DNA from 2 places in the Lacrimispora struthionigena genome. Region 1 is predicted to be linked to the other one. Evidence: a T-box and tRNA genes for the amino acid it is inferred to sense, from the RefSeq annotation. Region 1 holds a T-box; the other holds one or more tRNA genes.
What was found. A T-box is a leader RNA that pairs with one kind of tRNA and senses whether it is charged. The one in region 1 lies ahead of ACOAOT_RS13190 (alanine--tRNA ligase), so its partner is inferred to be a tRNA-Ala.
Positions count from the first base shown of each region.

Region 2: it encodes a tRNA-Ala, which carries the amino acid that the T-box ahead of ACOAOT_RS13190 (alanine--tRNA ligase) is inferred to sense. The anticodon was not compared.

Region 1 covers NZ_JBMBWP010000002.1:907,057-919,247, forward strand. The annotation lists gene ACOAOT_RS13160 (phosphate ABC transporter substrate-binding protein) at 1-74, opposite strand, end outside; gene pstB (phosphate ABC transporter ATP-binding protein PstB) at 150-947, opposite strand; gene ACOAOT_RS13170 (hypothetical protein) at 1,271-1,732, opposite strand; gene ACOAOT_RS13175 (VOC family protein) at 1,775-2,170, opposite strand; gene ACOAOT_RS13180 (AraC family transcriptional regulator) at 2,197-3,036, opposite strand; gene ACOAOT_RS13185 (GNAT family N-acetyltransferase) at 3,187-3,939, opposite strand; gene ACOAOT_RS13190 (alanine--tRNA ligase) at 3,929-5,716, opposite strand; T-box leader at 5,777-6,020, opposite strand; gene ACOAOT_RS13195 (hypothetical protein) at 6,157-6,582, opposite strand; gene ACOAOT_RS13200 (GNAT family N-acetyltransferase) at 6,579-7,010, opposite strand; gene ACOAOT_RS13205 (MarR family winged helix-turn-helix transcriptional regulator) at 7,239-7,688, opposite strand; gene ACOAOT_RS13210 (alpha/beta hydrolase) at 8,045-8,980, shown strand; gene ACOAOT_RS13215 (EamA family transporter) at 8,967-9,149, shown strand; gene ACOAOT_RS13220 (DUF6194 family protein) at 9,259-9,705, shown strand; gene ACOAOT_RS13225 (M15 family metallopeptidase) at 9,709-10,386, opposite strand; gene ACOAOT_RS13230 (carbohydrate ABC transporter permease) at 10,545-11,423, opposite strand; gene ACOAOT_RS13235 (ABC transporter permease) at 11,438-12,191, opposite strand, start outside.
Region 2 covers NZ_JBMBWP010000001.1:1,133,285-1,145,475, forward strand. The annotation lists gene ACOAOT_RS05140 (ABC transporter substrate-binding protein) at 1-165, shown strand, start outside; gene ACOAOT_RS05145 (carbohydrate ABC transporter permease) at 276-1,205, shown strand; gene ACOAOT_RS05150 (carbohydrate ABC transporter permease) at 1,219-2,094, shown strand; gene ACOAOT_RS05155 (DUF4846 domain-containing protein) at 2,195-3,166, shown strand; gene ACOAOT_RS05160 (ECF transporter S component) at 3,247-3,915, opposite strand; FMN riboswitch at 4,000-4,116, opposite strand; tRNA gene ACOAOT_RS05165 (tRNA-Ala) at 4,211-4,283, shown strand; gene ACOAOT_RS05170 (hypothetical protein) at 4,751-4,975, shown strand; gene ACOAOT_RS05175 (TIR domain-containing protein) at 5,033-5,617, shown strand; gene ACOAOT_RS05180 (hypothetical protein) at 5,633-6,220, shown strand; gene ACOAOT_RS05185 (NUDIX hydrolase) at 6,643-6,843, shown strand; gene ACOAOT_RS05190 (hypothetical protein) at 6,885-8,093, shown strand; gene ACOAOT_RS05195 (hypothetical protein) at 8,210-8,599, shown strand; gene ACOAOT_RS05200 (IS30 family transposase) at 8,802-10,106, shown strand; gene ACOAOT_RS05205 (contractile injection system protein, VgrG/Pvc8 family) at 10,537-12,123, shown strand; gene ACOAOT_RS05210 (hypothetical protein) at 12,150-12,191, shown strand, end outside.

The DNA of each region.
Region 1 (12,191 bases):
AGGGTCAGCATCACTGCACAGGCAGATATTTTTATTCTTTTTAATAATTTGCTTGTATTAATCCTTTTTTTCATATCTTCGCAAAAATCAAACATTCAATTCCAATGCCTGATTTCCTCCATTTCTCTGAATATAGAAATAACCAGTTTTCAACCAAACCTGCCTGTAATATAATCTTCGGTGCGTTTATCCTTGGGATTTGCAAAAATCTGTTCTGTAGGAGCATATTCCACCAGGGTTCCTGCTCTGTCCTCGTCCATCATCATAAACGCAGTCATATGAGACACTCTCGCTGCCTGTTCCATGCTGTGAGTTACGATAAGAATTGTATATTTTTTAGCAAGCTCTTCCATTAATCCCTCAACCTGCATGGTGGATTCCGGATCCAGCGCACTGCATGACTCATCCATTAACAAAACTTCTGGCTCTACAGCCAGCGCACGGGCAATGCAAAGCCGCTGCTGCTGTCCTGGGGAGAGATCAAAAGCGGGTCCCTTCAGTTTGTCCTTCAGTTCGTCCCATAAAGCCACCTGACTTAAGTAGTTCTCCACAATCTCATCAAGACGGGCTTTTTGCTTTATCCCATGATGTCTGGGGCCAAAAACCATATTATCATAGACTGACATGGGAAATGGATTCGGCTTCTGGAAAACCATGCCCACTCTTTTTTTCAGCGCAACAACATCCATACTTTTATCATAGATTGAAGTATCATCAAGCAGAATTTTACCTTCTACCCTGACGCCCGGTATCGGGTCATTCATACGGTTAAACAGACGCAGAAGTGAAGATTTACCGCAGCCTGAAGGACCTATGATTGCTGTAATAGCGCATTCCTGAATATCCATTGTGACATTTTTAAGAGCCTGGAAGCTGCCATAAAAAAGGTTTACTGCATCTGTCTTTATCTTGGTTCTCTGCCCAGACTTTAATATAAGATCATCCATACGTTTGTCCTTTACTATACTTTGATTTTACAACTTCTTTACACCGATTATTAATTATACATGAATTAAGAAAAGTTAAAGCATTATCTATGTGAATTATACGTAAAATTTCTGTAAAATTTTTTCTGTATCAAAATACCATAAATTTACCAATAGAATGCCTACTGATGTATATACTGCCCAATTTCCTGATTTTTTTATGTTTTGCAATCCGTTTTTAGAGATTAAAATTCATTTTCTTAATTTTCTTTCGTTTTTTATAAAGTATGAAATGAGTAGAATGTAAAAAAAGAGAAGCATTGAGTGCCCCTCTTTCTTCATAATTAGTTTGTTGAATTATTTAACCTGTATTCCTGCAGGTAATATTGATTTCTAAAATGTCCATAGTAATATTCTTTCATTAAGTCCAAATCCATTTTGTATTTCTCAACCTCCATGGCACATACTCTCATCCATAGAAGCCTGTCTAAGGATACAACTAAAACATTTCCTTCATCTACAGCATCCTTAAGAAAAAAATCATAGTCAATCAGTGCAATGCTTCGCCAGATCTCAAATTTATTTATGATAAAGCCTAAATCACCATAAATATCTTTTTTGTTATCCGGATACTTTTTAGAAAGTACTCGATAATCATCTTGTGAAATGATTAAATCAATATCCCTGCCTGCCTTACGCATTCCATAATATTCCATAGCCATGCCGCCTATTATGATCGGTTTTTTTATAAAAGACAAAGGAATCTCATTCAGACTTTCATTTACCTCTATAATCACTTGATTCATCAATATTTTTCACCTCATATCCCACAATACTCCTGACCGACATTACTCTTTTCTTACACCGGTTACATTACCATCTTCGTCAGTGACATATCTACCCTTTGTCATGTCCAGTATCACATATTTGTTATCCCATTTATCAAGGATTACTGCACATCGTCCGATAGGAACGTCAAACGGGCCGTATTCCACTGTTCCGCCTGCTTCTTTGATTTTTTCTATGGATTCATCCACAGACTCCACTTTTATATCAACAAGAACCTGTTTTCTCTGGGATTGTAAAACGATCTCGGTAATATCATTCTCCATTCCCAGTCCGACCATATCCTCATTCCGCCAGAGAAGTTTTAACCCCATGCTGTCACAATAATACTGTATTCCTTCATTTAAATCAGAAACATAAAGCTCAATGCAGTCAATATTTTTAAATATCTTTGCCATGGCAACACTCTCCTTTCCATTTTTTATTACATAATTGGAATCAATAATCGAAACCTGTTCACATCCGGATCCTGAAAGATTCCATCATAAACCTCAATCATGTCGTTGTCTTCTAAGGTATATCCCAGACTTCTTGCGTAACCAATCGCACCAGCATAAGCATCCGGTGTGCTGATACGATCAGGAACACTTGCCTGAAAAAAGTTTTGGGGTGATATGAATTTCTTAGTCATACCAGGCGGTATATCAGTTCCAGAATCAATACCAATGGCAGCCATATAGGTAAAACCTCCATTCCTGCAGGTTTCATGTTCGCAAATACCATACATGGTCACTTTATCCTGTATCAGTTGGATTTTTTCCAGATATGCTAAAAATTCACTCCACAATCCGCCTATGGCTCCGTCACTATCCCACTGTACAGCCCTGCACTCCAGTCCGGCAACTACAAAGCCTTCGGTATGCAGCAGGCTGAACTTCATTTGATTTTCATCCTCCTCAGATGGATCGCGTATGGCTGTCAATCTTTTTAGAGGCACTAAAGTACTACTTTTACGGTACTTGCTTGGAGACATTCCATACACTCTTTTAAATGCCCTGGTAAATACATCGTGGGATTCGAAGCCATATTCTAATGCTATACTTACAATAGATTTATTACTGTCCACCAAATCATTTGCAGCCAGGGATATCCTTCGCCTTAATAGGTAAGCTCCCACGGTATCCCCCGTCAATCTTTTAAACAGCCGGTAAAAATGAGGTACTGAAATACCAACTTCCCGTGCTATATCATAGTAGCTGATATCTTTGGTTAAATTTTTCTCAATATAATCCATAGCTTTTTGAAGAGACTGTTCCTTTGGCATACTGACACCTCCTTTTATAATAATAGCATTTATTTGAATTTTTTCTCGACTATTCTTATCAATTTTTGTCCGCATGCACAGAACTGTACGTCCATATATTTAAAAAGGCAAAAACCGTCTTTCGTGGGTTTTTGCCTTTTATTATTTCAATTACTGTTTTTTCAGTATTCGTGCTAAGCTAGTCTCATCTAATAAGTTTACGGTCTGAAATTTACCTTTATAGAACACACCCCAGTTATTGAAAACGCAGGGCAGTTCTTTTGCTTTTTGCAGCGTATCCACCGGAATGAAAGAAACCGAAATTTCATTTATATCGCAATACTTCTTTACCGTCTCAAGATTTTGAAAGATATAGGGGCATTGCATATCATAATAAATGGTGAGCTCTTCCTTTTTAATTTCCTTGTTTTTTACACTTTGAGCAAACCTGGGAGATGTTCCGTCAAATGAAAGGGCAAGTAATTCATATCCCTGTTCAGTAGTATCAACAACTTCAAAACCAAACTTTTTCGCGAAGGTCTGGTCAGAAAGCCAGGCTTTCTGCTTATTTGCTCCAAGCATACAAATACCAGATTTTCCATTTTCCCTGGCATCTGCAATGCAATACTCCATCAGCGCTCTCCCATACCCCTTTCCTTTGCAGCTTCCTGATACCCATAAGCAATACACATAATAATAGTTGTCACCAGTTATGGGAACCCAGGCGGTTTCCAGAGGAGCGTATTCAATAAATACAGTTGCCTTTTCATTTAACTTTCTAAAAACGTGTCCTTCCTTTAGCCGTTCTGAAAGCCATTGCCTCTTTGCTTCAATTCCGGGATGTGTCTTTTTACTTCGGATAATGCAGCATAAATGCTCTTTTTCAAGGTTTTCTGCTGTCAGATTTACAAAATCATTGCTCATGTTTACCCTCCTTTAAAACCGCCTTTATTCTTCTTACGCCTGCCGAAGAAGCCTCTTCTTTAACAATTTTAAATAAGCCTAACTCCCCGGTATTGCCCGCGTGAGGACCACCACAGATTTCCAATGAATAACCAGGGATGGAGTACACTTTGACAGTTTCTTCGTATTTATTTGTGAATACTCCCACCGCATTTAATGCATAAGCTTCATTAAGATTCATTTCCTTCATGGATATTTCTATTTGTTTATCAATTGCTTCATTAACAATCTTTTCTACTTCACTCAGTTCTTCTGGTGTCACTTTCCGATGAAAAGAAAAATCAAACCGAAGTCGTTCAGGGGTTATATTACTGCCACGCTGGGAAACCTCATCACCAAGTACTTTTCTTAACGCAGCGTTCAACAAATGGGTTGCTGTATGAAGTCTGGCAGTTTCCATACTATGATCCGCCAGCCCTCCTTTGAATTTTTCTGCGGCCCCTTCTCTGGACTTGTTTTGATGGGCTGTAAACTTTTCCTGAAATGATTCCATATCAACTGAACGCCCTCTTTCCCGGGCTAATTCACAGGTAAACTCGATTGGAAAACCGTATGTGTCATATAACTTAAATGCTAACTCTCCGCTTAAAGCGGTGTTTTCATCTGTTTTTTCCAAATATTGATCCGCTTTTTTTAATCCCACATCCAGGGTTTTTAAAAACAAATCAGTTTCATTTTGTAATTGCTCTTTAATAAATGTTTCGTTATCGGATAATTCAGGATATGCATCCTGATATTGCCGGATAATCACTTCTGCCAGATCACATAAATAATTCTGATTAATTCCCGCTTTTTTAAACAGCCGGATCATTCTTCGGATCAGACGTCTTAGTATATAGCCCTGTTCTGTATTGGATGGGCATATCTTTTGAGGATCACCCAATATGAAACAGGCCGCTCTGATATGCTCGCAGATAATCCGTTTATCTCTTATAGACATTTTCGCATCTAATACTCCAATAATGTTGTTTAACTGCGTCATAACCGGAATAAACAGCTCTGTATCGTAAACATTGGTTTTTCCGTTAAATATTGTCAGGACCCGTTCCAGCCCCATGCCTGTATCCACGTTTTTCTGCTTAAGTTCTGTGAAACTTCCATCTGCCTCTTTATTAAATTTCATAAATACATTGTTCCATATCTCAACGTATTTTCCGCATTTGCATGCAGGTCCGCAATGATCACTGCATTTTGGTTTCCCCATATCATAAAATATTTCCGTATCGGGACCGCATGGTCCTGTCTGTCCAGGGGGCCCCCACCAGTTCTCTTCCCGGCCATAAGCGTATATCTGAGTCTGCTTTAATCCTTTGCTCTTCCAAATGTCTTCCGCTTCGTTATCCCGAGGCACTGTCATGTCTCCTTCGAATACAGTTACTGCAATTCTCTCAATAGGTATATTTAAACTATTTGTTAAAAAATCAAAGCTCATGGAGATTGCTTCCTCTTTAAAATAATCTCCAAGGGACCAATTTCCCATCATTTCAAAGAATGTTAAATGGGTATCATCACCCACCTCATCAATATCCCCTGTCCTCAAACATTTTTGAATGGCAGTAAGACGTCTTCCCTGTGGGTGGCTTTCCCCTAATAAATATGGTACCAGGGGATGCATTCCCGCTGTGGTAAATAAAACTGTCGGATCATTTTCTGGCAAAAGTGAAGCAGACGCGATTAATTTGTGCCCCTTTTCTTTAAAAAAATCCACATACATCTTCCTTAACTCACTTGCTGTCATAAATATTACTCCTTTCATTTATTTACCCAAAACAAAAAGCCCTAAGCCGACTTGTTGTCAACTTAGGGCGAACGATTATGTCCGTGTTACCACCTAATTTCAGATTTCTCTGCACTCTGTCAATACGGGTTATTTCCTATATTGCTTCCCAAATAACGGTGGAACTCCGTTGAAGCCTACTTAGGTCTTTCCGTTCGGTTCACAGCTCCGTGACTGCTTCCATATTAGATCAATGAAGATTCGCACCAACCATCTTCTCTCTGTAAGATCCCTAATACTTACTATTTCACATCATAGCCTTTTTGTTTTAAGTTTTATTAATGCTAACATACGGTGTCTGCAATGTCAACTAAAATAGTTAATTATCACTGATGCGCTCTTTTGGGATTGGAAAGTTTAATAAACTAAAATGCACTATATCCTCATATTCTCTTGCCTGTCTATTTATTAATTAAAAAAAAACCCATAATGTATAGAACAACACCCATTAACTTCTTTATTGTGATTCCCTCTTTAAATACTGATACACCAATAATCAGAAGAATGATTGCTATACACATGTTTGATATCAATGAACCTTTGCTGATTTCCCAACCACTGCGGTACATAAGAATATAACCGCCTTCAATACCAACTACAACCAGTCCTAATAGAATATTGGATATACTTACTTTTGTAACTTCCTCAATAAAACAGTTTTTTGAAGTAATAAAAAATGCAAGAGCACTTATTAAGCAAGCAACTCCATATGTTATAATCAGACCCATATATGTATTTGTAGTACTTGAAATATTCTTACTAATCAAGTGATAGCAAACATTACATATGATTACAACAAGAAGTGGCATGAGATAATTTATATTCATTTATCCATACCCCCCACATTCTTTTTCATCCAAATATGTGGACAATCCTCGTCCAAATAGGATTTTCCTTGCTTTTTGTACCCTTGCTTTTCATAGAATTCTGCAACTCGTACTTGTGCTGACAACATTGCACTTTTTCCACCATCTGTTTTTATATAATCTTCTGCAATATTTATTATATTAGTCCCAATGTTTTTCCCCCTCCATTCCTTTACGACAGCGATTCTTCCTATGACAAATGATTGTATTTCACTATTGAAGTAAATTCTGCATGTTGAGATTGGCTGTTCTTTTTCATACAAAACTATATGCTTGGCTATGCCGTCAATTTCATCAAACTCTTCAACAAATCCTTGCTCTTTTACAAACACTTCATTTCTTATTTTTATAGCTTCTTCTGGTAAGTAGTTATACTCTTTGATAATCATTTTGACCTCCTTAAAAATAAAAGACACCCAAAAGCTAACCTTATAGTGTGATAACACACCGTACCTACGGTTGGCTTTTGGATGCCTTATAATGCAATCATCCGGTGATGAAAGCATAAGCTCTTATTTATTTTTGTTAAATTATATCTAATAAAATATTAGAAGTCAACAATAAATTACGCGACTGCATACACAACTAAAATAATTAACAATATTAAATTTAACTCATCAGTTATTAGATACCAATTCATCAAAATCAGCATCTCTGGCTCTTTCCGCCATAATACGAAGCTTATTAAGTACAAAATCCCGAGTTTCTTTATCTATTCCATCTGAAATATAATCAATCCAGTTTTCTATCAGGCTAAAAATATACTCTTTGTGTTCCTTTCCTTTATCTGATATATAAAGGTTTTTAGCTCTTTTATCGGTTTCACAAGCTTTTCTGATTACAAAGCCTTTGTTCACCAGTGAATTGATCGTTTTTGCTGTAATCGATTTATCTATTAGAAGGTTGGAAGAAAGCTTCTCTTGATTAATTCCCTCGTTCTCATATAAATTTACAATTAGTATGCACTCCCAGTAATCTAAATCCAATGCTTTGAAAGCTACATTAATATAATTATGAAGTTGTCTGTTTATAATCCCGAAATATCTTACATCATGTCTTACATTCATATCTTTTTCATATAACCCAATGACCCATTTATAAGTTGACTGAATTATATATTCCTTTCTTTTTTACAATTTATACCGCTTAGTCTTATACTTCATTATAATTTATACTGATAAATATTAGCGAAACATGTAGTTTATTTTTTCAACTATATTATATGCATTGGAATCCGTATTGTCAACCTATTGTCGTAATATTAATTAATAATTTCCTAAGTATCCTCTAGTTTTATTGAATTATTTAATAAAACTTTAATTTAATTTCAAATTATAATAGTAGTATTTTTCAACTATTATTGTTATAATAGCATCAACCATTAATAATATAAGTTTATAACAAAGAAAGAAGGTTTTTAATTATGCCACTAAATTCAATATTTAAAAAATTATTGGAAACCGATTTTGAAAGTATTTATTCCCTTAGCCTTGAGGAGCTGAGAGACTATTACGAAAAAAGCTGGGATGATTTTAAAGGAGATATTATTGATGTAGGAACTGTAATCAATCGCACCCTTAAAACGGCTAAAAGAGATACTCCAATCAGAATTTATAATCCAAAAACCAAGGGAATCCACCCTGCATTTATATGGATACATGGAGGTGGATTTATTTTTGGAAGTATGGAAGTTTACGATTCTATATGCCGCAAAATAACAAATAATGTAAACTGCACTGTAATATCCATCGATTACGGTCTGTCTCCTGAGCACAAATTTCCCGATCCTGGGGAAGAATGTTATTCCGTAATTAAATGGGTATATGAAAATGCAAAGGAATTAAATATTCAGCCAGATAAACTTGCAGTTGGCGGTGACAGTGTCGGTGGAACTCTCACTGCAGCAGTTACTCAGATGGCAAGAGAAAGAAAAGAATTCTCAATTACATATCAGATATTAATTAATACCATGTTTGATTTACTTGGAGTAACAAAACCATTATCCAGAGTGGAAAACGCAAAGGGATATAGACTGGAAACACATGCAATTGAAGGATGGTATGTCCCTAAATATTTAAATAATTTAAATGAAGCTAAAAATCCCCTTGCTTCGCCCTTGCTCGCAGAGAATTTTAAAGATCTTCCGAATGCATGCATCATTACGTGCGAATATGATCCATTAAGAGATGAAGGGGAGCATTATGCAAAAAACTTATCAGAAGCTGGTGCTGACGTATGCCTTAAGAGGTATGATGGGATTATCCATGGCTTTTTCAATATGCAGGGAACGGTTGAGGAAGCCCGGGATGCTCTTGACCTTGTATGCACAAAATTAATTGAAGTCTTTGAATCTATATGATGAAAGGATCACACAGGTTGGCGGATACTTTTCAATTAATTATGCTCTTGGCTACATTGATTCATCTACCGTATCAATACTTACATTACTTCTACCCATACTTACTGCTGTATTTGCCATAATTGTACTGGGTGAGGCTTTTACTGTCCACCATAATATAGGACGATGATCTATAATAAAAAAGTGATACTTCCTTTATACTATGACATAAGGCTGTCATGTTTTATTTGATAGAATTGATTCATGAAAGAAAAATACTATTAATAGGACGGTTAAAAATGGAACAAAATGAAATTTTGAATTACTGCTTAAGTAATCTTGACGGAACAGTACTTGTAGAGAGTTGGGGTGAAAAAGGTATTTTCTATAATCCAGGGCATACCTTAAAACGTGGCGTATACACTCTCACAATTAAGGAAAAGGATGGTGAGAACGATAAAAGTTCAAATTTAAATCGAAAAGATGTTTATCGGGTGAATTTGGGAATAAGAAAAGATACTTTTAAAAGTATGTTTTCCTATATCCCCAAACGTCCGCCTGCTGGAGGGGTTATCCATATGGATTACGATTTTACCGCCCTTGATATCATCATGCCACACCCTGTTTATGGATGGATGGGATGGATTAGCGTGTTAAGTCCCACAGAGGAAACATTTGAAAAACTAAAGCCTCTGATTGAAGAATCCTATGATTTTGCAATTGAAAAATTCACTAAACGAAAATAACTTTTATATTTGCTCACCAGACATTACTATATCCTCTTCCCTGACACCGGAATATATGGCATCACAATGATTTAAGCAAGCCCAATAACAATCCCCATATGACCAGTGCCACCATTCGGTTGGGTAATTGATAAATCCTGCTTCCTCCATACATTTAATCAGAATATTACGATTCGCTTTTGCATCCTCGCTAATAAATTGAGAATATAAATAAGTTAAGTTTTCCGGTTCATAAGGAATATCATTAAACGCTGTTCCCATGTCCACTTCTATCCCATCTTTTAATAATGTTATATCGATTGCCCCTCCCGTAGGGTGCCCTGCCACTTCAATTGGAGCAACATATTGGCAGGTTAAACCATAGATTTCATCCTGGCTCTTTAATGGATATTCAGATTTATAGCCTTCAAACGCTTCTTCAAAAGACTTTTTTTGACGGGAAAGAGGCCTGTATGCCTCTTTCACCAAAAACTGATAACCGGCTGGTAAACTGTCAGCTGCCATTTTCAGTCTGTTTATTACTTCTTCCCGTGCATAGCAAAATAAGTCGGACTTGCTTGATATCTGACTTCTTGACTCATCAATGAATATATCTTTATGTATATTTCTCAGGGTAACCATTTCTTCTTTGTTGTCTACGCAGGTAACATTCATAACTCTTTCATCATTTAAAAGTATCATGGTCTCTATCCTTACTCCATCTTTTCTCTATATTTACAATTTCATTTATTACCATAATTTCATACATATATTATCACATTTTCTTCCATTTATTATTATTTATTTTTTATCTTTACAAAAAATAGAGGTACTCCCATCAGAGTACCTCAAAAATAAAATCACCCTTTCACTCCTCCTAACACAATACCTTTCACAAAGTATTTCTGCAGAAACGGATAAACCACTACAATGGGAAGGGAACCTAAAAATATCTGTGCAGATCGAAGCGTACGGTCTGATATTGCTGCCATCTGCTGAATTTCCTCTCTCGTCATCATACTGAAGGAACGCTGAACTGCAATGGTTTGTATATATGTCTGCAACGGATAATTATCTGGATTATTCATAAGAATCAAACCATCAAACCAATTGTTCCAATTTGTTACCAGGGAAAAAAGAAGCAGGGTTGCCAGAGCTGGTTTTGACAAAGGTACATAGATTGTTAGTAGCGTACGCCAATGCCCTGCACCGTCAATAAATGCCGCCTCTGCAAGTTCCTTGGGCACCTCACGGAAAAAGTTAAGTAAGAGTATCACACTGAAAACAGGTACCGCACCCGGAAGGATCAAAGCCCAGATACTGTCCAGCAGGCCAAATTGCCGGATTACCATATACCAGGGGATCATTCCTGCATTAAAAATCATTGTAATAAAGAAGAACCACGCATAAACAGTCCGAAACCGAAAACTTTCCTTTGGTTGTGACAACGGATACGCTGCCGTAATCGTAAGCAGGATGCTTAAACCACCGCCGAGGATAATTCGTATGATTGAGACCCTCATCGCACGCCAGAATGCAGGACGCTTCGCTACAAAGGCATAAGAATTTGTTGTAAATTCCTTGGGCCATAAGGAAACACTTCCTGCAGAAGCCGCCGCACTGGAGCTAAAGGAAACAGCAGCTACATGAATAAGCGGTATAATGCAGATCAATGCCAGCGTGAGCAGTATGGCAGTGTTGATTATTGGAAACCACTTGATTTTCTTATTCCTTTTCATATACAATTCCTTTCTTAAAACAACTGATAATCTGCGAATTTATATGCAAACCAGTAGGAGACTGAAATCAAGGTCAGGGAGATCACAGATTTAAACAGACCTACTGCAGTGGCAACTCCAAACTGAGCTTCTAACATACCAATCCGGTAAACAAACGTATCAATAATATCTCCGCTTGCATACACAGGTGGGCTGTATAAGTTAAATACCTGGTCAAATCCGGCATTTAATACATTTCCAAGACTTAATACCATTAACAGAACAATTACCATTCGCATCCCCGGAAGGGTAATATGCCATATCTGATTCCACCGGTTTGCCCCGTCAACCTGCGCAGCCTCATATAAGCTTAAATCAATGCCTGTGATTGCCGCTAAATACACAATTGTACCGTATCCAAAGGATTTCCAGCTTTCTGTTACGATTAAGGTTAGAGGAAACCATTTATTATCACCTAAAAAGAAAATGGGCTGACCCCCAAATGCTTTTATAATCTGATTAATCAATCCGTCGCCTGGAGCAAGTATATCGATAAAGATACCTCCTAATACTACCCAGGATAAAAAATGTGGCAGATAGATTGCTGTCTGAATGCTTCTCTTTAACCCACTGTTTCTCACTTCATTAATAAGAATCGCAACTACAATTGGGATTAAAAGTCCTAATATTATTTTCATGATTGCAATGAAAAGAGTATTCCAAAGAACACTTACGAAATTCGGCAGCTGAAACAGATAAATAAAATTATCAAAGCCAATCCATTTCTGT
Region 2 (12,191 bases), on a different contig from region 1:
CTCCCGGAAGGACCATCAATCGATGAAACAATTGCAAAATTAAATCAGACCTATAATGATGCTCTGGATAAAGAAGTAAAAATGGGCAAGACAAAACGTGTGGTTATTAAGGATTATGATCCTCTTCATCCAGGCGCAGGCACAGTGGAATATCTGGATAAGTAAATTGGTATTACGGCTGCTGCAAACAGAACTGCTGTCTTGCAGCAGCCTTTCTTTCACTGGGCGGGCAGGAGCGGAAAACGATTATAGAATAAAAATAAGGAGTGAAGGAAATGAATTCAAACAAATCTTTGGGAAGCCGGTTCAAAAAGAGCTGGGATCATGGTGATATCCCTATGTGGCTGATGCTGATTCCCACCATCTTTTTTATCCTGGTAATGTCGGTGTATCCATTTACATGGCTGATTCGATATGTTTTTTATGATTACAATGGTTTTAAGGCATATTTTGTAGGATTTGAAAACTTCAAACGTATTACCGGAGATGGAATATACTGGAACAGTGTTCTTCACACCTTTGAATATGCTATTTTAAAGCTTGTCTTTCTGTTGCCTCTTTCTCTGATGACAGCAGTGCTTTTACAGAGAAAACGGTTTGGAAGCGGACTGATGCAGGGCATCTATTTCCTACCCACTGTCATCAGCTCAGCGGTATACAGTCTCATCTGGTATTTTATCTTCGCAACTTATAACGGAGTCTTAAATGCATTCCTGCAGCGCATAGGAGTAATACAGCAGCCAATCGACTGGCTGGGAAGCGGAAAGACCGCCATGGCAGCAGTGGTCATAGTAGCAGTCTGGGGAGGTTTTGGAAATTACATGATCCTCCTGATTTCCGGTCTGGCAGGGATTCCTTCAGACGTATACGAAAGTGCACAGATTGACGGGGCAAACGGAATTCAGACCTTTTTCAAGATCACACTCCCAATGCTTGGACCTGTATTAAAAGTGGTTATCATGCTTGCCATTACCACCGCATTTAAAGATTATGAATCCATACTGGTATTGACGGCAGGTGGTCCCAACAACCGGACTCATGTGATGTTTTCCTACATTTTCCAGATGGTATTTGGCACTTCAAGAGCAAAAACCCCGCTGCAGATCGGATACGGCTCCGTTCTCAGCATCGTTTCGGCGCTTATCGTAGGAGTTATCACCATCATATATCTGAAGATCAGCAAAAAAATGGATGACATTTCATAGGAGGGAGAAAACAATGGCAAAAGAAAGAACAGGGCATTCCGTAGAATCCCGAAAGACTAAAATGATTAATGTTGTTATTTTTCTTCTTCTTGCAACACTGGCATTTTTCACTGTTTATCCGGTTATTTATATCCTGTTTGGTTCCTTTAAAACCAATAACGAACTTGTTCGCGGCGGCGTAAACCTGCTTCCCCAGAAATTCATTCTGGATAACTACAAACAGGCATGGGAAATGGCGAATTTCTCAAGATACACCATGAACAGCCTTGTACTCAGCTTTGGTGTAATGGCAGTTTCCCTTACTGTAAGCAGTATGGCAGGCTATGTATTTTCCAGAAAAGAATTCAAGCTGAAAAGCCTTATTTATAATTCCATGGTAATGTTCATGTTTATCAATGTAGGCAGCGTTGCACTCCGTCCTCTGTTTGAACTGGCTGTAAAACTGCACATGAACAAGTCACTGATCTCCATCATACTGATCTCAGCCGGTGGCGGCCAGGCAACGTATGTATTCCTGATTCATGGATTTATGAACAGCATCCCTAAGGAAATGGATGAAGCAGCAAAAATAGATGGCTGCAGCTTTTTCGGAATTTACTACAGAGTTATTTTACCTGTTATAAAACCGGCTTTGGCAAGTGTTGCTTTGTTATCATTCCGCGGCGGCTGGAACGAATACATCCTTCCTTTAATCTTTACCATGACCAATGAAAAGCTTCGTCCCCTGACCGTAGGAGTCGTTGCTCTTCAGAATGCCGGAGACGGGGCGGCAGCGTGGAACATTCTGTTCGCAGGTTCTGCCATCGCCATTGTTCCGATTATCCTGGTATATATGGCAGCAAGCAAGCAGTTTATGGGCGGAATGACGGCAGGAGCGGTTAAGGGGTAAGAGTTAAGCGTTAAGATTCCTTCTGGTAATCAAAATAAGACTATGCTACAATGTTAGAAAAGAGTGTGGGAAACACTACCAGTATGCAGGGGGTCTTATTATGAAGCGAACCATCAGTTTATTGATAACCGGGGCGATACTTTGTGTGGCAGCTGTTTCGGTGCAGTCAGGTCATTCGGGGATTGTACTGAAAGAGCTGCCTGTGCCTCATGCGTCTGCGCCGGAACAAGATCTTTCTATGGTTTCTCTGGAAGAGAGCCAGAAAGAAAACACGACGGCCAAAAGCGTTGTGGCTGGCGATAAGGTTTCGCTTTTAGATCCTGCCGGATCTACGCTGGAGAGCCGTTTCCTGGTTCCTGCCGGTTATAAAAGGCTGGAGAAACCAGCTGGAAGTTTGCAGGGATATTTAAGACAGTATTCCATGAAACCGGACAAGAGTCCCGTTCTTTTATATGACGGCAAGGAGAAAAGACGCCAGGATGTCCACGCCGCAGTATTTTCCATGCCTTTGGTAGAAGGTGATTTACAGCAATGTGCAGACAGCGTTATACGAATGTACGGAGAATATTTATGGTCAGTGGGAGCCTATGATGGTATTGCATTTCATTTGACCAATGGTTTTTTTATGGACTATCCGTCATGGAGAGCCGGAAAGCGTTTGCTGGTGGATAAAAACAATGTATCCTGGGTGCAGAAGGCAGCTTATGATGACAGCAAAGAAAGCTTTGTAAAATATTTACGGCAGGTTATGGTATATGCAGGAACGCTTTCTCTTGAGAAAGAGTGTACCAGGACTGATTTAAACCAGGTGCTGGCAGGTGATTTGCTGATTCGGGGAGGAAGTCCCGGACATTGCGTTATGGTTGTGGATGTGGCAGAAGATCAGTCAGGAAACCGGTGCTTTTTACTGGCACAGGGGTATATGCCGGCGCAGGAGTTTCATGTGCTGAATAATCCCCTTCACGATGCAGATCCATGGTATTATAGCAATGAGATTAAGGATACTGTTGTAACGCCGGAATATACATTTTCCATAGACAGTCTGAAGCGTTGGAGAGAATTTACCAGATAAAGAAGAAGGTAAAAGATCCTGCCGGTTTGTAGAGGGCGGATCTTTTACCTTTTTCCATTTATTGTTTTATATTTATTGCTTTACATTGCGCCTTTCATTACCATGATTATCATAATGCAGGTAGCTAAAACGACTGCAGCTGTAAGTGTCATACCAAGATTGAGACTACGTTTCTTCTCGGTTGAAGTATCAGCAAAGTTTAAGAGATTTGATTTTCTCAGTGTAGTAACCAGTGGTTTATAGATTAATAATGTAAGTGCTGTATTAATTCCGCCTTTTAACATATTAAATGGTACGAAGGCAGGAAGCAGAAGCTTTGCCACAGCTTCTCTGGGATAACCCATATAAATCGGTGTGATTAAATAGTTCCAAAGTACCATAATCAGTGTCATAAGAAGTGTTCCGGCAATCATACCAAGGAAGGCACCCTTCATGGAATGGTGTTTCTTATAGAGGTAGGCAGCAGGACAAACAAAGGCCACTGTGGAAAGGATGTTCATAATAAGTCCAATGATTCCTGTGCTGCTGATTGTAAACATTTCGATGAAAGAGACGATGATGGAGATCACAGCTGCGGACATAGGACCAAATAAGAATCCACCGGTCAGGATAATCACATCTTTAGGTTCATATTCCAAAAATGGAACGATAGGGATTAACGGAATCCGGATTGCCACTACGGCTACAAATGCCAATGCGCACAACATTGCCATTACAGTTAACTTGTTTGCTTTTCTGCTCATATTCATGATACAGACCTCCTGAAAAATAAGTAACACCTGAAAGAGTGTCTTTCAGGTGTTAAAAATAGACAGGTGTATTATCATCATTTAACACATCTTCTTTCATCCAGACTTTACTGTCGGTATTGGAATCTAACCAATTCTGCGCTCTGAGCGCTCGCGGACTTTACCGCCGGTCGGGAATTTCACCCTGCCCTGAAGACATCTATATGCAGTTGTTCTGAATGTATTATAACATTTTTTTTATTAAATGCAATATCTAGTTGCAATTTTTTTTACTCTTTGCTATAATAGCCGTCATGGGGGTATAGCTCAGCTGGGAGAGCGCTTGAATGGCATTCAAGAGGTCATGGGTTCGAATCCCACTATCTCCACTTTAATAATAAGCCGCAGGCATGATCGCTTGTGGCTTAAATAATAACTTATAGGGACGGGACACTTGGTAAATCAAGGGCAAAAAGGTACATTTTCAGTTTGAGAATGTGCCTCTTTTTTTGCCCTAATTGTAGATGACAAGGGGCTATTATTGAAGTTATGCAAATATGGTAATTATTATGGAGAAGAAGTGGATAATCGAATAATAAATTACCATTATTTGATTGAATTATTTTACAATATGTCATAAAATAAATAAAGTACTCAAATTAAAGAATGTAGGTATGTATAAAATTATAAGAAATATTGGTTAATGATTTAAATAAAACTAAGCATGTAATAGCAATAATGTGTAGTTAGAAATTATTATTAAAGGGGAAACATCTATTATGAAATGGCCTCATATTATTCGGAATATGATCAAATATATTAAGTTACTACTATGTTAGAAAGGAAATATCCAATTATGATTATTACGCCACAACTTGAAGAAGAAATTAAAAAGGATATCGCTATATGTGAAAATTATCAAGAGCGTAATGGATCTCAAGCACTCTATGGTCAATTGGTTGCAAAATATAGCGTTGTCGATAAGAACTTCAGTAAAAACCTGTCAACCAGTGGCAAAGTTGTACCAGTTGGCGCTGAGTTTGACTATAGGCAGGAACTAAAAGCAATTGCTACAAAATAGAACATGTGGTTGATTACTGCTGACAGCATCGAAAAGATGGCAAAAGGTGAGAGCGTCGTGTCAATAGAAACGCATCCAACAATATTTATCAGCCATCGGTCAATTGATAAAGAGATTGCGGATATACTTCTTGATTTCTTTGTTAGAATGGGTATTTCAAGAGACCTTATATTTTGTTCTTCTCTCCCTGGAAATGATATTAACGAGAAGATTTCATCTGAGGTTAAGGATGCTATTAAAACAAGCGCTGTTAATATTGTTATTCTATCACAGGAGTATTATAAAAGCGCATATTGTTTAAATGAAGCCGGTATTATTTGGTTTATGGATTCAGTACCCGCCATTCCTATTGCGTTACCGGAAATATCGTCGGATAGTATGATCGGTTTTCTCAATAATGAATACAAAATTCGACGACTAGATTGTGATGATGATATTTCTTATATTTACGATACTGTTCGGAATGTAATTTCCGCACAACAGGTGAAAGCCAGTATAATAACTGCTGAGGTGCGAAAATTAAAAGATCAATACTTGAAATACATAGCCTCCAGGTCATTTGTTCCTACCGCTGCGACCCTCGAAAAAATAATTGAAGTTACTACTGATGATGAGCGTATTGTTCTCTATTACATCATTTAAAAAAAAGTTCGAAGATTGAAGAAAGAGGATTTATCTAGTTGGATAAATGATGAAGAAATCTATGATTTCAATATAGATAATGCTTTTGATTTATTATCCTCGTTAGGTAGTGGTAAAATTGTTAATGGCACATTGGAACTGGATGTTAATGTTTTCAGGGACTACTCAACAAGGGCAGAAAGTATCCTTAGAGAATTAGCTCCTTGTATTAAGGAACATCGACAATTGGGTCGAGATACGTTTGAATCTATGTGGAACTCAGGTCAATTTGACGATGTTGTAAAATTGTTTTTGACGTATATAGTTGAAGAAAAAGTATCTTCTTTTGGTGATCGTTGGATGGCTGAAAAACAGATTGAACATATAAAAATGTGGGAAAGTAAGAATAGCATGGAGATGAAATTGTCCGAAAACTATGGAGCTTGCTTAAGTCTGTTTGTACAAAATCATTTGGTATATGACAGCGATTGGACAAGTTATGGAAATCCACGTGAATATAAGCTATGTGCTTCTTTAAAGACTTACTTATTAATGAAGGAATTCCCATACGCAGAAGAATTGATAGATATAAAACAAAAGTATCACTTCCAACCACCATTTTAGCAAATAAAAAGTTGAACCATAATAATTTATTTCCATTATGTTTATGATGGACACCTGGATAAACAATAATGGTTAGCCACTAACCCGATTTTTACATTTAAAATCTTCTTTTCAAAGCTCATTCAAAGAACTACAAATATATAGGGGGTGTATCTGTGCCAGGTTTATTGCTTTCTGCATATCAAAAGTTTTATAGTGCCTTGAATAATTTAGATAAATTCAACAAGCGTCTGCTCATCAATGGCCTGGAGAATGGAGATAAGCTCTATACATATCCGTTCTGTTCACTGTTGAGTTATTTCACCAACCATGGAAATGATTTTTGCTAAACGTTTGTCTTTTTTACACAAGTACTGTATTTCAAGAGAGTCTTGATTTAAGACTTCCGCAACCATGTGGTTTTAAGGATTGGATACAAGAGGATGGAACTAGATACAGAAGGAGAGTTAAAGTCCTCAGATGAAGGTAGAGTATTTTGGCTAGATAGAGCAGATGCTGATAACGCAAACCTAATATGGAATATGAGAGAATTAATGGAGATTTTTGTAACTGATACATACAGTGAATTCTTTTTTAGGGTTGAAGAAGGTAAGAAACCAGGAGTAGAAAACCTTCTTGGTTAATGTGGGTTTGCTGTTTTATCATATGTAAGGAGGTACAAATTATGGCAGCCGGAAGAAGAGTTGATTTTACTCAAAAAGAAATGGAAGAAATGACTGGACTGGGTAGAGTTCAGTTTAAGAGAAATTTAGATCGAGTATGTGATATGTATGGAATTAAAGTAAGTGACTTTAAAAAGGAAAAAGATAATCCAAACAGCCATTATACTTTCCCACCAGAAGTAGCGGAGTTGCTAGCATTACTTGTAAAAAATTTTGATTTTCATCCGTTGACACTAGCTAAAAAAGAAAAGGAAAATAAAATTGTAAAAGCAACGGACGTTGCAAATTACAATAAGAAAATACTGGAAGATATTGATGAGATGGAAGATGTTTTTAAGAAAGCCATATACTGCAGACCAGGTCATTATGCTGCTAATAATATTGCTTTTTGGACAGATGAATTTGTAAAACAGTTAACCAGGTTTATTTATAATCTTTCGGCTTTAAAATCTGAGAATATTGGTGACGCATTGGCACAATTTACAAAGAAGTTAGATGATATGAATTATTTCCTGTTTAGGGGAGAGTATTTCAGAAATGAAGTAATGGCATCTAATGAAGAAGCAACACCACTAGAATTCCGTATGACAGAATTAGATAAATCTATGAATGTTCAGAATAAGAGCATTGATTTTATTATTGCGGATATGATAAAAGGTTTTCTCCCAACTGTAAGAGAAATTCGAAAAAAGAAGTTTCCAGAATACGAGCCACCATATGAGTTTATAAATAACAATCCGATCCTGGGTCTTAAGGCAGTTGTGGTTCCAGACGGAGAAGAAGCTGAGGATGATTTGTTCTTGGTACGAATGTTATACTATCGTCAAATGATAGCAGGAAGATTGCCATCAACATCATATGAAACAAATGAATTCAATTTAGAACATCTCCATGAGAAAAATAGTCAGTGGAGAAATAGAGTAGATGCAATTAAGGATGGCTCTTTTAAAGAACCTTCTGAATTATCTCTTGAAGAGAAGAAGAAAAATGTGAAAGCTAATATTGCAGATTACAAGGCATATATAGCAGTAGCAGAGAAAATTTTAGAAGAGTTGGAAAATGAAACAGAAGACTTGGAAAAGAATCCTTTGTTACTAGGATTGCAGACATCATTTGAGGAACATTGCACGACTGTTGACAAAGTAAACAAACGTCTTCACGAGATTGTAGATGAACTTGTAGGAGAGGCAATGCAAGAGATTATGAAGTAAAGTGTACAACTTTTTTGTTTTCTGTACACATACTGCGATTTGGGTTTCTCTAAATTATAATAAGGTTAATCTGAAGTGGCCACCGAAGAGAAAATTATTATCAGGAGGTTGAAACCATGAGTAAATTTAAAACAGTATCAATGCAGTACATCCCAGGAGAGTATTACAAGACACAGGGACATAAGTCGGGAGAGAAAAATCACTACAATAAATCAGGACGATTCGTTAGACAGGATGGGTTCGGATGGGCAACAGAGTCAAGACCATCACAGCTTCTTCTTTATGTAGAAAGTGGGGAGAAATCGGTAGAGGTTGGCGTGGATCCTTATTTTAAGGAAGTTGTTGGAAGAATGACCGAAAATCGTGTTGGTAAAATAATGGATACTATGCCAGACGAGGTTCACGTAGAAAAGCGAGTATCATATTATGGAAATGAGTACCTTGCAGTTAAGTACTCAGAAATGGATGCTTGGAGAAAAGCAGCAGGACTGAAGAAAAAACGTTAATACTTAAATGAATAACTAAATTCTAGCCTTGGCAATCGGAATTTAAAATTGCCTCAATTGTAAAATAACTTTCCCGTCTGAAAGGGAAAGTTAGGTACAAATATTTAAAAACAGTAATGAGAAATTCGTATTACAAAAAGGCAGGGCGCAGTCCCTGCCTTTCATGATATATTGAACTTAGCCGGTGGAGAAAGGAGACACTATGGCAAAGTTTTTATCTTATGAGGATCGTTTGGAGATTGAAAGTGTACTGAAAGAGGATCTAACTTTTACAGAGATGGGTAAGAAACTGGGAAGGGACAGAACTACTATTACAAAAGAAATCCGTAACTATGCAGTTGAGCAATGCACAGGATATTCAGTCTATCCTCATAATGTATGCAAGTATCGAAAAGGATGCAAGAGAAAAAAAGTGTGCGGAACAAATGAATGTAAGCATCCAATGGTAACCGTATTCAAACAGTGTGAGAGTCTTTGTAACAGGTATTGCGAACAGTTTGAAGAAGAAGTTTGTACCAGCAGATTTAAAGCTCCCTATGTATGTAATGGCTGCAGTGAAGTGAAAAAGTGTACACTGACGAAGACAATTTACGACGCATTGGAAGCCCACCGCCAGGCATCTGAAAAGATCGCACAATCAAGAAGTGGGATTCTTTCTACAGAGGGAGAAATTGGCAGACTCAATGAGATCCTGGTTCCGCTGATTAAACAAGGACAGTCCATCCATCAGATTTATTTAAATAATAAGGACGAACTAATGTGTAGCGAGAAGACCTTATACAATTACATAGATGGAAGTCTGTTTGATGTGAGAAACATTGATCTTCCACGGAAAGTAAAGTATCGTCCGCGTTATAAAAAACCAGAACTGAAGGTAGACAGAGGCTGTCGTGTAGGAAGAAACTATCATGATTACGAGGTGTATTTAGAGAAGCATCCTGATACAGCGGTGACCCAGATGGATTCTGTGATCGGGAGCAAAGGTGGAAAAGTTCTGCTCACGGTATTTTTTGTAGAAACGTCCTTGATGCTTGCATTCCTAAGAGATGCCAATACCTCTAAGTCAGTAATCGATGTTTATGAAGAACTATATCATAAGCTGGGGGGACAAGACTTTCGAAAGTTGTTTCCAATCATTTTAACAGATAACGGAAGTGAATTTTCTAATCCGAAGAGTATCGAGTATGGTGCAGATGGAAACGGACTACGAAGAACCAGAATCTATTATTGCAATCCAAGTGCGCCCTATCAAAAAGCAGAAATAGAGGTAGGTCATGAATTCATAAGAAGGGTATTACCAAAGGGGAAAAGCTTTGACGAACTGATGCAGGAGGATATCAATCTGATGATGGATCATATCAATTCCTATAGAAGAAAAAAACTAAATGGGAAAAGCCCGTATGAAGCATTCTGTTTTTATTATGGAAAAGACCTGGCAGATAAACTAGGATGCCACGAGGTTGGCGCCAAAAGCATCAATCTAACACCAGGTCTATTGAAAAAGTAGCAAGATAATCGGAACATGAAGCCACCGGCTGGAACGAAAAAACAGATACCAGCAGACGTGAATTTCGGAGTACAAAATTTGTAAGCCAAAAGTGACGTCCGGTTTTTGTGCGCCAAAATCATCCTGTTACCAGAGATTATACCATAGAAAGCAAGTGAAAAACGGGAAAGTCATAACAATTGTGGAATTTCGAGTTCAAAAATTGAAGGTCGATTTCAAAGTGTGAAACTCGTTTACAAAACGGGAAACTCGAAATGCTATTGACCAAGACTGCAGTAAAGTTGACATAATATTACCAAAAATTACATGTAGCCGGTTAAATGTTACATCAAGCACAAATTTGACGATTTATGGTATATAATGTAACATTAGAGTGGTATTACATATTGATTAATAAAAAAGTCCAAACAGATGCGAGAGGTGCTATTTTATGAATGCAGTAACATCAGGGAATCTAATAATCAGCAGCGATCTGAACATCAGTGAAATTCAGGAATTTGATATGAAAATAGAGAAAAACTGCCATACCGCTGCCAGGATCACAGGATCTGTACCGGATGAAACAGGATGGTCTCCGGTCTTTCAGAAACTGGAGGGAAGCAGTGTAACAATCTCAACTGCAGATGAAAGGGGGAATAAAGCCGTCCCACCTATCTTTTGCGGTTTCATAAGAAATGTTGAGATATGGCAGGAAGGAAATGGTCATAGAGCAAGAATTGATGCAATATCGCCTACGGAGTTGCTGGATCTGGAAGAAAAAAGCAGATCATTTCAAAAGACTGATATGACTTATAAGGAACTGGTGAGAAGTGTATTATCGGATATAGGAAATGCGGATGTAATCTTTCATATCGAAGACCGGAAAATCGGCAGACCAATCTATCAATACAGAGAGACGGACTGGAAATTTTTAAAACGGATTGCAGGGCAATTAGGAACTTCCCTGCTTCCAGGAGGAGTTTCCCTAAAGCCGGAGCTGTATTTTGGTCTGCCCCTTGGGGATTCGGTAGAAGAGAAAGGAATCCGGCCTGAGAGAACGTGGTTTGATAAGACTTACTATACATTTGACCGGGATCAGTACCATTTTGCAAAACATCAGTTTATCTGTTATGAAATAAGCAGCTATGAAAGCTGGAAGCCCGGAGACCATATATCTATCTCCGATGGCCGGGAAATGGTGGTTCTATCAAAAAAGTGCAGGCTGGAAAACGGTCTGCTGGTTTACCATTATACGGTAGGTTCCCCCGAAGTATTCGGGACGGCTGGATATGACAATCCTAAAATGTCCGGGGTTTCTATGGCAGGAACGGTGCTGGAAACGAAACAGGAATCTGTGCGGGTTAAGCTGGACATTGACGGGGAGCAGTCTTCCGGAGAAGGGTATTGGTATCCGTGGATGCCGGAAACCGGTAATCTGATGTATTGTATGCCGGAGGTTGGAGAGCGAATCACGATAACATTTGATGACGGAGAAGGCGCTGCCAGGGCCAGCAGGAGTATCCGGAAAAACGGAGCTGGCAATGGAGAGATGGGAGATCCGTCCAAGCGGTATTTTACAACAGCAAAGGATAAACGGTTGTTTCTGTTGCCGGATAGTCTGGGATTTGTGGATTTAAAGCAAAAGGTTCCGTTAAAAGTAGAAATTCATGACAAGACGGGAGCGGACATTGAGAGCAGCCGGGAGGTGACAATCCTGGCTAAAAAAGGAGTATGGCTGAAAGGCAGCCGGGTATCTTTTCAGGCTCCCCAGGAAATTTCGATTGTAAGAAGGAATAGCCTGTCTCCAACGGTGATCAATATGTGCAATGGATTTGATTCCATTGGAAAATTCGGAAAAGTAAAAATGGAAGGAAGCAAAGATGCCGGATTTCCTGTTTTTGATTCTTCAGATGCCAAAGGATATGATATCGGTGGGGCGGAGAATGCTGTAATGGCCTCCACTCCAAGCGCAGCTGGCTCTACCGGGTTGGAACGGCAGATAACAGGGACAAGGGTAGATATGGTGAAGGCCAGATAGGAATAGTTTCTAAGGGAGGTGAAAAGATGGGGAAGACCATAAAAATCGGCGGCGTGGGGAAAAGCCCT